Cycloclasticus pugetii PS-1: one gene and its partners. The protein of the gene in region 3 interacts with the protein of the main gene of each other region in a pairwise test. Links are inferred from orthologs where the notes say so. Each region holds a gene or a part of one and is shown on either strand. Other genes may lie near its edges.

Evidence for each region.
Region 1: the proteins of ssb (region 3) and CYCPU_RS0110015 interact in binary tests that used the Escherichia coli proteins (3 or more experiments, as listed by UniProt). The link is inferred for Cycloclasticus pugetii PS-1 from one-to-one orthologs.
Region 2: the proteins of ssb (region 3) and CYCPU_RS0102000 interact in binary tests that used the Escherichia coli proteins (3 or more experiments, as listed by UniProt). The link is inferred for Cycloclasticus pugetii PS-1 from one-to-one orthologs.

What each region holds. Positions count from the first base shown.
Region 1 is NZ_ARVU01000001.1:2,048,408-2,053,519, reverse strand. Bases 1-2,904 are described here. They hold CYCPU_RS0110015 (primosomal protein N'), read right to left. Parts: upstream 2,602-2,904; coding sequence 400-2,601; downstream 1-399. Other genes in these bases: argS (arginine--tRNA ligase), read right to left, coding at 1-292. In the rest of the region: CYCPU_RS0110010 (sigma-70 family RNA polymerase sigma factor), read left to right, coding at 3,228-3,737; CYCPU_RS0110005 (DUF3379 family protein), read left to right, coding at 3,734-4,432; CYCPU_RS0110000 (efflux RND transporter permease subunit), read right to left, coding at 4,429-5,112.
Region 2 is NZ_ARVU01000001.1:403,051-408,203, forward strand. The notes cover bases 1,988-4,932. They hold CYCPU_RS0102000 (DNA polymerase III subunit chi), read right to left. Parts: upstream 3,699-4,932; coding sequence 3,276-3,698; downstream 1,988-3,275. Other genes in these bases: CYCPU_RS0101995 (valine--tRNA ligase), read right to left, coding at 1,988-2,662; CYCPU_RS0102005 (leucyl aminopeptidase), read right to left, coding at 3,714-4,932. Also shown: more of CYCPU_RS0101995, read right to left, coding at 1-1,987; more of CYCPU_RS0102005, read right to left, coding at 4,933-5,153. UniProt on the Escherichia coli protein: Part of the beta sliding clamp loading complex, which hydrolyzes ATP to load the beta clamp onto primed DNA to form the DNA replication pre-initiation complex.
Region 3 is NZ_ARVU01000001.1:223,275-228,451, reverse strand. Bases 687-3,655 are described here. They hold ssb (single-stranded DNA-binding protein), read right to left. Parts: upstream 2,419-3,655; coding sequence 1,954-2,418; downstream 687-1,953. Other genes in these bases: CYCPU_RS0101120 (MFS transporter), read right to left, coding at 2,469-3,655; CYCPU_RS0101130 (SDR family oxidoreductase), read left to right, coding at 959-1,762. Outside these bases: CYCPU_RS0101140 (hypothetical protein), read right to left, coding at 1-14; CYCPU_RS0101135 (hypothetical protein), read left to right, coding at 166-582; more of CYCPU_RS0101120, read right to left, coding at 3,656-3,866; excinuclease ABC subunit UvrA, read left to right, coding at 3,935-5,177. UniProt on the Escherichia coli protein: Plays an important role in DNA replication, recombination and repair. Binds to ssDNA and to an array of partner proteins to recruit them to their sites of action during DNA metabolism. Acts as a sliding platform that migrates on DNA via reptation.

The DNA of each region.
Region 1 (5,112 bases), 1.8 Mb from region 3 along the record:
CGTGTTGGCTAAGCGGGTTGATGAAAAAATTAATAAAGCCTGGGCCGGCTATATCAACACTTAATACGTCGCTGTCTTCTGGCAAGCTATTGATAATAGCTTGGGCTATTTGGCGAGGGTTCTTTTTTGCAGGCTTTGCCAACATCATTGCAACGTTACTGGCGTAATCACCATGAGAGGGGTCACGAGTGTGCTCAATTTTGATAGTAGGCGTTAACTCTTCAGGCAATTCGCCTTGAGTTTGTAGCGATGAAATGGCTTGCTGAAGCAAAGAGGCCAAACGTGTTTTCATAGTAAATTTAGATCGTTGATTGATGCGCTGAATAGCTGTTCGGTGTTGAACACCGTTGTCATTGCGTATTATCGCTTGTGGGGTAAAACTTGCAAGTCTAAACGCTGTTAAAACAAGTCAATGGGATCAACATCAATGGACCAACGTACCTTACGCGAGGATTTGAGTTTTTCAAGTTTCGGTAAAAGCTGCTGTAAAAATTGATGGCGGGGTTTTCGCTGGGCCGATTCAATTAATAATTGATAGCGAAACCGTCCCGCCCTTTTTAGCATGGGGGCTGGAACGGGGCCTAGAATTTGAATCAGCGGTGCTTGAATCGTAGAGATCAACTCCTTAGCATCGTTTAAGAAGTTTAGAACCGCTTGTTCATTGATGGCGTTCACTCGTAATAGAGCTTGATAATGGTAGGGGGGCAATTGGGCTTGCTGCCTTTCATCCAGTGCCTCTTTTGCAAAACGCGTGTAGCCGTGCGTGATTAAGGTGTTTAATAAGGGGTGCTCGGGGTGGTGGGTTTGAATGAGTACCCGGCCGAGTTTTTCTTCGCGTCCTGCACGGCCAGCGACTTGGGTAATAAGCTGGGCCATACGTTCGCTGGCTCTGAAATCACAACTAAACAGCCCCGCATCAATATCAACAATGCCTACTAAGGTCACATTTGGGAAGTGGTGTCCTTTAGCAAGCATTTGCGTGCCGACTAAAATTTGAGCGCCGCCTTCATGTACTTTGTCGATGACTGACTGCATGGCATTTTTTTGTCGTGTGCTATCGCGGTCAATTCGACTCACAGGGGTGCCAGGAAAGTGCGAGCTCAATGTTTCTTCAACGCGCTCGGTCCCAAGCCCTAATGGAAATAATTCTGCTTGTTGACACGATGGGCAGGTATTCGGAATGGCATGTTCAACTCCGCAATGATGGCATCGAAGTAAATTGGCATTTTTATGAATGACTAGACGAGAGTCGCAACGACGACACTGTGCAACCCAACCACAGCTATGACACATTAATACGGGAGCAAAGCCTCGGCGATTCACAAAGAGTATGACTTGTTCGTTCCGCTCAAGTGTTTTGCCAATCGCTTTTAAAAGCGATTGGCTTAAATGATTGTCTAACGTTTGGTTTCGGCAGTCTAATAAACGAATATCAGGGTGTGAGGCACCTGCGGTACGCTCGGGCAACACTAATTGTTTGAAACGACCTTGTTGTACGTTGTATAGACTTTCGAGCGAGGGTGTTGCAGTGCCTAATACGATAGGGATGTTGTAGTCCCTTGCACGCATAACAGCAATATCTCGAGCGGAATAGCGAAAGCCTTCTTGCTGTTTGAATGATGTGTCATGCTCCTCGTCCATAATGATCAGGCCGGGCGTACGCATCGGCGTGAATACTGCCGAGCGGGTGCCCAGCAATATATTGGCAAGGCCTTCTTTTAATCTAAGCCAGGCTTGAGCTCGTTGAGTGTCGTTAAGGCCGGAATGTGAAATGACCATCTGTGCTGTTAGGCGTTGCCTAAATCGCTGAGCTAATTGAGGTGTTAGGGTGATTTCAGGCAATAAAATTAACACCTGTTTTCCAGCACTAATGACGTGCTGAATAAGTCGAAGATAAACTTCTGTTTTTCCACTACCGGTGACGCCATCTAATAAAAATACTTGAAAGCCTTCGAGTGCCTTAGCAATTGAGTCAATGGCAGTTTGTTGGGCCGGGTTTGGGTCAAATAAAGGTGTGGTCGGAGAGTGTGTGGCTGTGTTGTGTTCTTGTGAGGCAGTGACCCAGCCTTTCTCGATCATGCTTTTAAGGGGCGAGCGCCAGTTCCAGTCAAGTGTGGAAAAGAAATCACGATCAACAGGTGCATCGGCGTTTTTTAGTTGATGCCATAAGCCTAGCTGCCTTGGGGAGCGTTTTAAGGAATTTTCATCGAGTGTCAGGCCATGTTTGGATAATGTGTATCGCGTGGTGAGCTCTATAGTGGGTGTTAATCCGGCTCGAAGCTGTTTTGGGAAGGCCTGAGCAAGCACCTCGCCGATAGGGTGATGATAGTAGTTAGCAGCCCATTTATATAGTTTTAAGTCATCAAGCGATATTAGAGGCTGCCTATCAATTAATTGGGAGATGGGTTTGAGTTGTTTTCGGCTAAGTTCGGTTGACGAAGAAATGTTAAGAATAACGCCAATTTTTTTTAATCGGCCAAAGGAAACAAAAACACGCTGGCCGATTTGGTAATCAGAGCGAGCCGAATTTTTTATCGGGAGATAGTCAAAAATACGGTGCAGGGGGGTGTCGACAGCAATATTGAGGTAAAAATCAGACATCAAGTAAAAGCGTTATTTGTTTTGTATCAGTTAGCCTGAAAAGATTAAAAAAATCTACAATAAATCGCTAACTTAATGAGTTAACTATGGTTTTTATTTTATCCACATTTTCTGTGGATAACTATGTGGATTATCTATTTATAATAGCTCTCAAAGCCCATGCAAAAAGGGCTGACATCAAATTGTAACAAAATAAACCATTGTTAACATATCTATAAAAAACAACAAGTTATATAATGCAAGGGTTATTTTAATCATTGCGTCGCAATATGTTTATGGCGACTAATCTAGTGTTTTTAGCTTGTGAATAAGAAGTCTTTGTGTATAGGGCTTAAGGCGCCTTTCAGCTAAATTATTACAATAAGAAGGTCAAGTTAAGTGTTGCCGTGAATGTCTTTATATTCCTGTTATTTGTTTAGACTATCGATGTTTATCACTATCTTTTTATTCAGCTTAATGTGTTAATTATTAGCCATAGCATGAGATTGATCATTCGTTGTGTTATTGGTGTAGGTGTACCAGAATAAGGTTGTCAAAGATGATAATAGTCAATCAGTAAGAATTTTCTGCTGGGTGTGGCATCATTTTTTAACTTGAAAGATAGCCGGTGCTATCGAGGTCTAATATTGCAACAAAAACGTAAAAAACTGGAATATGAGCGCTTAGTGTTGGCATATAGTGATGAACTTTTTCGTTACGCGCTTTGGCTATGTCACGATAAAAACATGGCTGAAGATTTGCTTCAAGAGACCTGTATGCGTGCTTGGAAGTCATTGGATAAATTACGTGATAGTTTATCCAGTAAGGCGTGGCTGATGACGATCTTGCGAAATGAACATGCCCGTCAATATGCACGCTTCCGGCCGGAAATAGTTGATTTCGATATAGATATGTTGAGTTTGAGGGATATAGACAATGATACGAGTCCTGACGCGTTTGCTCTTAAGCAGGCATTGAATGAGCTTGCGAATGAATATAAAGAGCCGCTGTTGTTGCAGGTAATTGTTGGATTAAGCTGTGAAGAAATCGCCTCGGTTTGTCATATTTCTAAAAGTGCGACCATGACCCGTTTGTTTAGGGCAAAACAGAAGTTAAGAAGTGTTTTAAGGCCCGAAGCGGGCCGGGCAGGTGAATGATGAAATGTGATGATTTTAAATTTGAATATACAGTCGCAGCAAATGAGGTTGGGGCAGAGGCCAAAGAGCACCTAGCATCCTGTGAGCAGTGTCAAATATTTGCAGCGCAAGAAAACTTGTTTGAGCAGCAATTAAAAGAGGTTGTTAACCAAGGTGTTCCAAGCAGTTTAAAGCATTCGATAAGAGACTATGTGTATAAGGCACCTTTTTGGAGTGCGACTAAAATGAAGCCTATTGCCTTTGCGGCATCGTTACTATTAGCGGTAGGCTTGGTAACGTTTATACCAACGCAAAACGAAGAGTCAGTGTTGCCAATAGATCAGTTAGTTTACGAACACTTTTCACACGATGGGGCATCTTCAACGCAAGTGGCTTACCCGCTTAATGAGCAAGAGCTCATAAAGTTGAGTAAAGAGTTTGGTATACGGCTGAGGTTAGCTAAAAATATTAGCTTTGCAAAAAAGTGCCCTATTGGAGATAGTTATGGCTTGCATATGGTGTATCAATACCATCAGCAAGCCATAACGATTATTTATATGCCAGACATCAGTCTAGATAAAACCGTACCTTTTCATTATGCCGGTTTACATGGCTGGGTTAAGCCATTGAAAAATGGCTCAATGGCCGTCTTGGCTGGTACAGCGACTGATATACCAGACGAGGAATTTGCCAGCAACGCAGTGGAATGGCTCTAATCATTGCCTTTTGAGTGATCCCTAGCAAAAATCAAGTAAAAAGCAGGCAGAATATAAAGTGTAAATATAGTGCCTATACCTAAGCCAGTAGCAATAACTAACCCAATATCAAACCGACTAACCGCACCAGGGCCTGATGCAAGTAGCAGCGGAACCATCGCAACAATCATCGATGCAGTTGTCATTAGGATCGGCCTTAAACGTACAGTAGCTGCCTCCTCAACGGCATTTCGAATAGAAAGCTTTTCCGTAATTTGTAGTTGATTGGCAAACTCAACAATTAAGATACCATTTTTAGCGACCAGCCCAATTAAGGTAATAAGCCCAACTTGAGTATAGATATTCATCGTTGCGACCCCTAGCATAATAAAAGCCATTGCACTGGCCAACGATAAAGGCACCGACACTAAAATGATAAGGGGGTCACGCCAACTTTCAAATTGGGCGGCTAGTACTAAGTAGATAATTAACAATGACATAAAGAAAGTTAGAACAAGCGCGCTACCTTGCTGTTTGTATTGTCGTGAACTACCCGTGTGGTCCCACTTAAAGCCTCTAGGGAAAGATTTTTGAGCTTCTTCTTCAAGATAAGCTAAGCCATCTCCCATGGTCACACCTGGGCGTAATAAGCCCTCAATAGTTATACTGTTAAGTTGTTGAAACTGTGTGCGTTTAGCCGG
Region 2 (5,153 bases), 180 kb from region 3 along the record:
TGTCGATAAAAGAAGCGTTTGATAATTTACCGCTGATGCGTGATGCCTCTTTTTCAAGCTTTTCAATTTCTTTATTTAAGCGTTCTAGCTCGGCATTTTTATCAATTAGCCCAGCCATTGGTATTAGCACTTGCATATCACCGACTAGAGCAATAGCAGATTGTGGTGCTTCATCTGCTGCGTTTAATGTGGTGATGGATTCTATACGTGCTAGTTTTTCCAATAATAAACGATTATCTGTAAGACGCTGTTGGTCTTGTTCTGAACAGTGGTTTAACAGTACCGGTAATGGCTTACTAGGGGGGATATTCATTTCGCCGCGAATTTGACGAATGCCCATAACGAAATCCATTACCCATTGCATATCACTTTCAGCAGCGGCAGATATTTTACTGTCATCGGGCTTTGGGTAGGCCTGTAGCATAATGGTATCGCCCGTTTTGCCTGCCAGTGGTGCTATTTGCTGCCAAATTTCTTCGGTAATAAATGGCATCAGCGGGTGTAGTAAGCGCAGCACAGTTTCTAGCACACGAATTAAGGTTTGGCGAGTTCCCCGTTTTTGTTCGGCTGAACTATTGTCATCAAGCAAAATTGGTTTTGATAACTCTAAGTACCAATCACAGTATTCATTCCAAAGGAACTCATACAGCGATTGCGCGGCTAAGTCGAAGCGGTATTTTTCGATAGAGGCAATAACGTTGGCTTCGGTTTTTTGTAAACGAGATTTGATCCATTGATCTGGCAAGCTGTAAATACAAGGTTCGTTGGTTAAACCCGTGTCTTCGCCTTCGGTATTCATTAGCACGTAGCGAGTAGCATTCCACAATTTGTTGCAGAAATTACGGTTGCCTTCAATTCGGTTTAAATCGAATCGAATGTCGCGCCCAGTCGAGGCCAGTGAGGCAAAGGTAAAACGTAGTGCATCGGTGCCAAAAGAAGGGATGCCATCGGGGAAGTGCTTACGGGTATCTTTCTCGATTTTAGCAGCCATTTTTGGTTGCATAAGGCCTTTTGTACGCTTTTCAAGTAAGTCATCTAGCGTAATGCCGTCGATTAAATCAATCGGGTCCAGTACGTTACCTTTGGATTTGGACATTTTTTGCCCTTCCGCATCGCGCACTAAGCCGTGAATGTATATTTCTTTAAATGGCACATCGTCCATAAACTTCAAGCCCATCATAATCATTCTGGCGACCCAGAAGAAGATGATGTCGAAACCGGTAACGAGTACACTGGTGGGGTAAAAAGTATCAAGCTCAGGTGTTTTATCGGGCCAGCCAAGGGTAGAGAATGGCCATAATGCGGATGAGAACCAAGTGTCTAATACATCTTCATCTTGTGATAATACAAGGCTATCGGCTAGGTTGTTTTTTTCACGGACTTCGGCTTCATTGCGGCCAACATATATGTTGCCACTCTCATCGTACCAAGCGGGAATTCTATGGCCCCACCAAATTTGACGAGAAATGCACCAGTCCTGAATATCGTTCATCCAGTTGTAATAGGTTTTATCCCAGTTTTCAGGTACAAATTTAATTTTGCCGCTTTTAACCGCTTCAATAGCAGGTTTTGCCAGCGGTTTGGCCTTAACAAACCATTGGTCTGTTAACAAAGGTTCAATGATCACCCCTGACCGATCGCCACGAGGCACCATGAGTTTATGGTCATCAATTTTAGCTAATAAGCCTAAATCATCCAAATCTTGTACGATTTGTTTACGTGCTGCCACGCGATCCAAGCCACGGTATTTTTCTGGCATCTCATCATTGATGCTGGCGTCAACGGTGAAGATGTTGATTAACGGCATATTGTGGCGTTGACCCACCTCATAATCGTTAAAATCGTGAGCAGGGGTTATTTTTACACAGCCAGTGCCAAATTCTGGGTCTACATAATCATCGGCAATAACTGGGATTTCACGTTTACATAAAGGCAACGCGATCATTTTGCCAATAAGGTGTTGGTAGCGTTCGTCAGATGGGTGAACGGCGACACAAACATCGCCTAGCATGGTTTCTGGGCGGGTCGTTGCAACCACAAGTTCACCGCTACCATCGGCTAATGGATAGCGCATATGCCACATATGGCCTTGTTCTTCTTGCGAAATAACTTCAAGGTCGGATACCGCAGTGTGTAATTTAGGGTCCCAGTTAACCAGGCGTTTACCGCGATAAATGAGCCCTTCTTCATGTAGTTTTACAAACACTTCGTTAACCGCTTTAGACAGCCCTTCGTCCATGGTGAAACGCTCGCGCGACCAATCTAGGGAGGTGCCCATGCGGCGTAATTGCTTAGTGATGGTGTTGCCAGATAATTCTTTCCAATCCCAAATGCGCTCAACAAATTCTTCGCGGCCTAAGTCGTGGCGAGTTTTACCTTCTGCGTTTAATTGGCGTTCAACCACCATTTGGGTCGCAATACCGGCATGATCACTACCGGCTTGCCATAGGGTGTTGTGTCCTTGCATACGATGGTAACGCGTTAGTGAATCCATGATCGTGTCTTGGAAAGCATGCCCCATGTGTAAGCTACCGGTAACATTGGGCGGCGGTATCATAATGCAATAGGCGCTATCGCCTCCTTTGGGTTCGAAGTAACCTTGTTCTTCCCATTGGCGATACCAGCGAGATTCTATGTCATGCGGGGCGTATGTCTTATCCATCGTGTGTGTTCGGTGTTGATTTTTAAAGGCGGTATTATAACTTTGTTGGAGAGGGTGGGGTTGTTGGTAAGCAAGTTTTTAGCTTAATGATATTTTACAAGAAGAAGGTTTGTTAGTTTTCCTTAATACGTAATGTTTATAGTTTTTCGCTGTCGCGAGGACGTTCATTTCTTTTGTTCACCCAAAAGTAACGAACCAAAGAAAAGGGTGCCCTAATATCAGTAAATTAACAGTTTTCGGGCTCGCAGGTAAACTCGCTACGCTCAGAGAACCTGCTTACTTATCCGAAAACAGCTAATTTACTTGCGAGATAAAGGGACGGTAAATCTAGAGCCATATCTGAACCGGTCTTGATTTTAATATCCCCTTTTGCTCTCACTGAAAAACTAAGCATTAAAATAGAGCGTTCTAATGTGGCTGTTTGAGCCTGTTTTGTAGGCGAGTTCCACAGTAGCTATTTTAGTGATTGGTTTTGAAGGAACCCTTCAGGGTGAAAGCATTTGGGTGGCATTTTTCTGGTTATTCTTTTGTTGTTACTGACAAAAGAGTAACTCGGCCTTTAGGGCGAAACTTTAACTAGAAATGAACACTCTAGCGACAGCGATAATAAGAATCAAATTTTATGCGTCTGCAGTCGATACCCTCTGCTCTTATAAAACTTAAACCGCTCCCGTCCTGCTTGTTTAATTGATTCATTTTGATTAACAAGCTCAGCAAATCGTTCAAACCGAGCAAAACAATCGGGTGTTTTCTCAGTAAGGTTAATTAGCACGTCGTGAATATCTAACGGGTCACCAGTGTGGTTAATGTACACTGGGTGGTTGGCGCACTTTGTTGGGTCCATAGTATGTGGTACAAAACTGGTGGGCGAGAAGGACCAAAGCAAGTCATCCACTGTCTTGGATTGTTGTTCTGAATCGGTATGAATATACACGCGATGACCCTGTTTGCTAGCTTTTTGAGCTAGCCGACAGGCAAAAAGGTGCTGTGCATCAGGGGTGTCATCTGGCAGTACATAAAAGTCGATTCTGGTCATTTTGTAATGGCTTGTTTAACAGCGATCCAATATAAATTGGCTTAGCATGTGAACAGGGCGACCAGTTGCGCCTTTATCCGTACCCGATTTCCAGGCAGTGCCGGCAATGTCTAAATGAGCCCATTTATAATCTTCGGTAAAGTGTGACAAGAAGCAGGCTGCGGTAATAGTGCCACCAGCAGGGCCACCAATATTAGCGAGATCGGCGAAGTTACTTTTTAGCTGGGGTTTGTATTCATCCCACAGTGGTAATTGCCATGCTTTGTCATTGGCTTTAATGCCAGCGTCTAGCAATTCGTTAGCCAATTTATCGTTATTGCCTAGTAAGCCGGTGGCATGTTTTCCTAACGCGACTACACAAGCGCCAGTTAAGGTAGCAATATCAATGACTACTTCAGGTTTAAATTTAGCAGAGTAGGTGAGTGCGTCACATAAAATTAAACGTCCTTCTGCATCAGTGTTTAAAATTTCAATGGTTAGACCGGCCATGCTGGTAACGATATCACCAGGTTTGTTGGCATCACCATCGGGCAGGTTTTCTGATGATGGAACAACGCCAACTACATTGATGGGTAAATTTAATTCGGCGCACATTTGAATCACGCCGAAGACACTTGCACCACCGCACATATCGTATTTCATTTCATCCATACCGGATGAGGGTTTTATGGAAATTCCACCGGCATCAAAAGTGAGGCCCTTACCAACCAGAACGATGGGTTTTTGAGAACTTGGGCCACCTTTATGTTCCATAGTAATGAGCTTCGCCGGTTGGCGAGAACCCCTAGAAACAGATAATAATGAGCCCATTCCTAGTGCTTCCATTTTGGCTTCATCTAAAATGGTTATTTTAAGCGATGCGTGTTGTTTGCCAAGTTCTTTTGCTGTCTCAGCTAAGTAGCTTGGGGTGCAAATATTACCGGGTAAATTGGCTAATTTTTTTGCGCTGTCAATGCCATTAGCGATACTCGAGGCGGTGTCTGCAGCACTGTTGATCATTTTTGCAGTGTAATCATCGGTATGCCATAGTTGGCATTTTTCTAATATGTTGGCATCGGGCGCGGAGGTTGTGAGCGTATCGGTGTATTGGTAAAGTGCTTCACGAGACTTCAATACTAACTGACGAACTTTCCAGTTGATATCTTTACCGCTAACTTCAACAGCTAATAATGTAGAGCAAACAGCCTTAATCGGTAAGTTTTTAAGCGAGTTGATGCTTTCGCTGATGGCCTTTGTGTAATCTTCCGCTGAGGTGTTGCCTTGCTCGCCAAAACCGACAAGAAGCACACGCTTTATTTTGCTGCTGGCAGGCATTTGAAGTAACAGTGTATTGCCCGCTTTGCCAGAAGCGTCACCTTGTTTTAAAACGGCAGCTATTTGTCCATCATGGGCTTGGTCGAAGTGGGTGGTTATTTCAAGCTGTTTACCTTTACTGAAAACGGGCAAAAGAAGGCA
Region 3 (5,177 bases):
TGTTTCTTATTCATATACTTTACTCAACGCCTTTAAATTATTGCTGCTCTTAAACACAAGCTTTTCGCTCTGTTTGTCTCACTTGCTAGCTTTATTATGACTGACTGGTTACTATATAATCTAGTCGAACGACATTAACTACCTCAACAAACTGAAGGAACAACAATGAAACACTCAACTTTACTGATCGCCGCACTGATTTCAAGCCTTTTATTCTTAACCGGTTGTGAAGAAGCCGAAAAAGCCGCCTCCAGCGCAAAAGATGCCGCTAGTAGTGCCGTTGAGTCTGCAGGTGATATGGCAAAAGATGCGGCAGATGCTACATCAGAGGCCGCTGACTCAGCCATTGATGCAACTAAAGAGACCACATCTAGCGCAATGGAAAGTGCAAAAGAAGTAGCTACTGATGTAACTGAAGGCGCCGAAAACGCAATGGATGCAACGAAAGAAGCAGGCGCTGATATGCTTGATGCTGTTAAAGAAACAACAACTGATGCTGTAGACGCTGCTAAAGAAATGGCAAATGATGCAATGTCTCAAGCAAATGAAGCAACTAAGACGGATGCCGCAGCTGAAGAATAAGCAAACCTTCTTGGAAAAGCTAAATTAGCTGGCTTAATATCGGCCTAGCTAATTAAAAAAGCCCCTTAATAGGGGCTTTTTTATTGTTATGAAAATAAAAGACAACAAGCAAATACTCCACTTTTTAATTAACACTTCCCCCTGTCTACGCTTACTGAGTTTTTGGCATCAGCGGCAAACCTCTATCACACGATAATTGCTAATTTCCGAAATAGCACAAAGCAACTTAAAACACTCAAACATCTTACTTCCAAAGTCTATCTATTTTGACTTGCTCAGTTCAACCACACCTTAAAAATCAAGGTATACTTATTCACGGCGTAATAATTTTTATTATCTTTTCGTTGCGTTAAAAACCGAACAAAAGGAGAACTAAGTGTACAACAATAAAGTCATTTTATTAACCGGTGCTGGCAGTGGTATTGGTGCAGCAGTCGCCAAAGAATTATCAGAATTAGGCGCACAACTTATTTTAGTAGGCCGAAATCAAGATAAGCTTGAAACCGTCAAACAAAATCTATCAGGCCAACACGATGTCTTGGCGGCTGATATTTCATCTTCTGAAGGCCGGCAGGTCATTAAAGAACATTGTGAGCAACGAGCAGGTGGTATTGACATACTGATTAATAATGCTGGTATCAGTGCATTTACAGGCTTTGAAACCATGAGCGAAGAAAAAATTTCTTCTGTTATTCATATTAACTTAACCAGCACTATTTTATTAACACAGCAGCTATTGCCGTTATTAAAAGCTAAACCGTCTGCGCAAATTGTTAATATCGGCTCTGCTTTTGCTAGTTTGGCCTTTGCAGGCTTTACTGTATACAGCGCCAGCAAATACGGCCTAAAAGGTTTTACCGAAGCCCTCCGACGAGAACTTCACGGTGGCACGGTTGATGTGCGCTATTTCGCACCACGCGGAACTGATACACCGTTCAACGACGAGAACACCCAAGCGCTTAATGTGGCTATCAAGGCAAATATAGATACACCTGAAAAAGTAGCAACAGAGTTTGCCGACTTTCTACAAAGCAGTAAGGCTAGGCATTTTGTGGGTTGGCAAGAACGCTTATTTGGCCGCTTGAATGGGTTATTCCCTGGATTAATTGATAAGGCACTTGCTGGGCAACATCAAGCCATTATGGATTGTTTACCCCAAGCGGATAAAGACAAAGGCTAAGTTTTCCAGCTCCCCTTAGCTTTAGGTATTTTTCACCTAAAGCACGGTAACAACAGATAAGCCTTAAACCTACAACATAAAACCATTGTATATGTTGTAGTAACGAATCCGCTGTTTACAACAGCCAATAAAAAAGCCCATTAACTATGGGCTTTTTTATTTATTATGTACAAAGCAGTCTTCGATGGTCTCTAAAATGGAATGTCATCATCAAAATCATCCATCGGTGCTGTAGGTTGTGCCGGTGCTGATGCAAAATTACTCGGTTTCGAGGCCGGCGCTGAACCTGCTGGCGAAAATTCAGCCGAACCACCGCCTCGGCTGTCCAACATTTGCATTGTGCTGGCTTTAATTTCTGTAGTGTAACGGTCTTGTCCGCTTTGATCTTGCCATTTACGTGTTTGCAAAGCACCTTCTACATAAATTTTTGAGCCCTTCTTAAGGTACTCACCAACCACCTCAGCTAAACGATTAAAAAACACTACTCTATGCCACTCTGTTTGTTCTTTTTGTTCACCTGTATTTTTATCTTTCCATGATTCTGATGTTGCCACGGTAACATTGGCTACCGCACCACCACTCGGCATATAACGAATCTCAGGGTCTTTACCCAAGTTACCCACCAAAATTACTTTATTTACGCCTCTGCTTGCCATGTTGTGCTCCGTTATTCTTGCCCTCAATGGGGCGGGTTTAAAGTTTAATCTCAGCCTGTTGCTTGATTAGTTGGGATGATTGCTTCTAGTGCCAGCTCATCTAATAATTCATTATCGACCTTTAAATAAGCCGTTGAATCATCAACTGAAATACCAACATCTAGCACCCCTTTTACCGCTAATAGCTTATCAGTTATTTGCCGTGCCTGCTCGCTCGTTTCGATCTCCACATGTTTCAACAAACTACTCATATGACGTGGGGCCTTCATGCTTAGCGCCACTATAAACCAAATAAATAAAATACCGCCACAGGCTAAAAACACGGAGGCTAAACCATAATTATTCCAGACTAGCCCGCCCATTAAACCACCACAAAAAGCGCCAAAAAATTGCGAGCTGGAATAAACGCCCATCGCGGTTCCTTTTCCGCCAGCAAACGCTATTTTAGAAATCAATGACGGCAAACTCGCCTCTAACAAATTAAATGCTGTGAAAAATACAAATAAAGAACCCAGCATGCCCCAAAGATGACCACTGAACAAATACAACCCGAGGCTAGCCAATGACAAGGCCGCTACAGCGCTAACGAAAACGACTTTCATCTTACGCTTTTTTTCTGCGAGGATAATAAAGGGTAGCATTGCCACTACCGATAACCCCAACACAGGCAAGTAAACCATCCAGTGGTGATCCGCAGCGATGCCCAGCTTCCCTCGTAAAACCAGTGGAAGCACAACAAACATAGCGGTCATCACTAAATGTAAGCAAAAAATACCAAAATCAAGACGTAATAGCTGCGTATCTTTTAACACCTTACCCATCAAAGCAGGAATAGGCTCTGCATCTTTATGCACCGATAATTTTTTCGCGTCTGGCACAACGTTATGCAGGATAAATATACCCACCGTGGCCAAAATCGCTGTAAACCAGAAAATACCCTGCAAGCCAACAACCGATGCTAACAATGGACCCAGTACCATCGCAATACCAAATGAGATACCAATGCTGATGCCTATCGTTGCCATTATTTTTGTCCGATTTTGCTCCAACGTTAAATCGGCCGCCAACGCCATAATTGCCGCAGCAACAGCGCCACTCCCCTGCAAAGCCCGGCCAAGAATAATGCCGTATATCGTTGTTGATAAGGCAGCGACAACGCTACCAGCTACAAACAATAATAAGCCAATCGTAATAATTTTTTTACGCCCAAAGCGGTCAGACATCAAGCCAAAAGGAATTTGCAATAACGCCTGCGTTAAACCATAAATACTAATCGACAAGCCCAGTAGCACCGGTGTTATTCCATTAAGGTGCTCGGTATACAAGGACATTACAGGTAAAATCATAAACAAGCCGAGCATGCGCATTGAAAAAATGCCCGCCAATCCTAAGCTTGCTCTTTTCTCTTGTTCACTCATTACTGATGGTTGGCTTGAAGAATCAGCCATAATTACTTTGCCTAGCCTTTAAAAAGACGGGTATATTAACAGGTTTGGTAATTTAATTAGATACGTAAATGGACACCATTCAAATTCGTGGCGCAAGAACCCACAACTTAAAAGATATTGATCTCGACCTGCCCCGAGACAAGCTGATTGTTATCACAGGTTTATCTGGTTCTGGCAAGTCTTCTTTAGCCTTTGACACGATTTATGCAGAGGGACAGCGTCGTTACGTCGAATCGCTATCCGCTTATGCTCGACAATTTTTATCGGTAATGGAAAAACCTGATGTCGACCATATTGAAGGCTTATCGCCAGCTATTTCTATTGAACAAAAATCTACCTCCCACAACCCACGTTCAACAGTCGGCACCATTACAGAAATTTACGATTACCTGCGCTTATTGTTCGCTAGAACAGGTATTCCACAATGTCCCGATCACGGTACATCACTAGAAGCGCAAACCACCACGCAAATGGTCGATGCTGTACTCGCCTTAGACCCAGAAAAGCGCTGGATGCTACTAGCACCGGTGGTACAGGAACGTAAGGGTGAGCACTTTAATACCTTAAATGATCTACGTAACCAAGGTTTTATTCGCGCAAGAATTGATGGTGAAATTGTTGAATTAGACGATGCCCCACCTTTAGAGCTTAAGAAAAAGCACACCATTGAGGTCATCATTGACCGCTTTAAAATTCGCGATGATTTGTCCGTTAGATTGGCAGAGTCTTTTGAAACGGCGTTAAAGCTCACCGAAGGTATCGCCGTCATCAGCAGCATGGATGACGATGAAGAAATTTTATTTTCATCGCGTTTTGCCTGCCCAACTTGTGGCTACAGCATTAGTGAATTAGAGCCTCGCTCTTTTTCCTTTAACAGTCCAAAGGGGGCTTGTTCAAGCTGTGATGGTTTAGGTATTACGCAATATATTGATGCTCAACAAGTGTTACATAGCCCTGATATTAGCCTTGCCGGTGGCGCCATCCGTGGCTGGGACAAGCGCAATATGTATTACTATCAAATGGTTATGTCGCTAGCCAAGCATTACCAATTTGATCCAGAAGAGCCCTTTAATTCATACCCAGAAGAAACCCAACATGCCATTTTATTTGGCAGTGGCGATGAGCCTATCAACTTTACAACGTTGAACAGCCGAGGCGAATCCATTAAACGCACACACCCTTTCGAAGGGGTCATTCATAGTATGGAGCGACGCTATCGTGAAACCGATTCAAACACCGTACGCGATGAACTGGCCAAATACTTATCAAGCAAGGCTTGCCCAGACTGCCAAGGCCAACGTTTAAATAAAG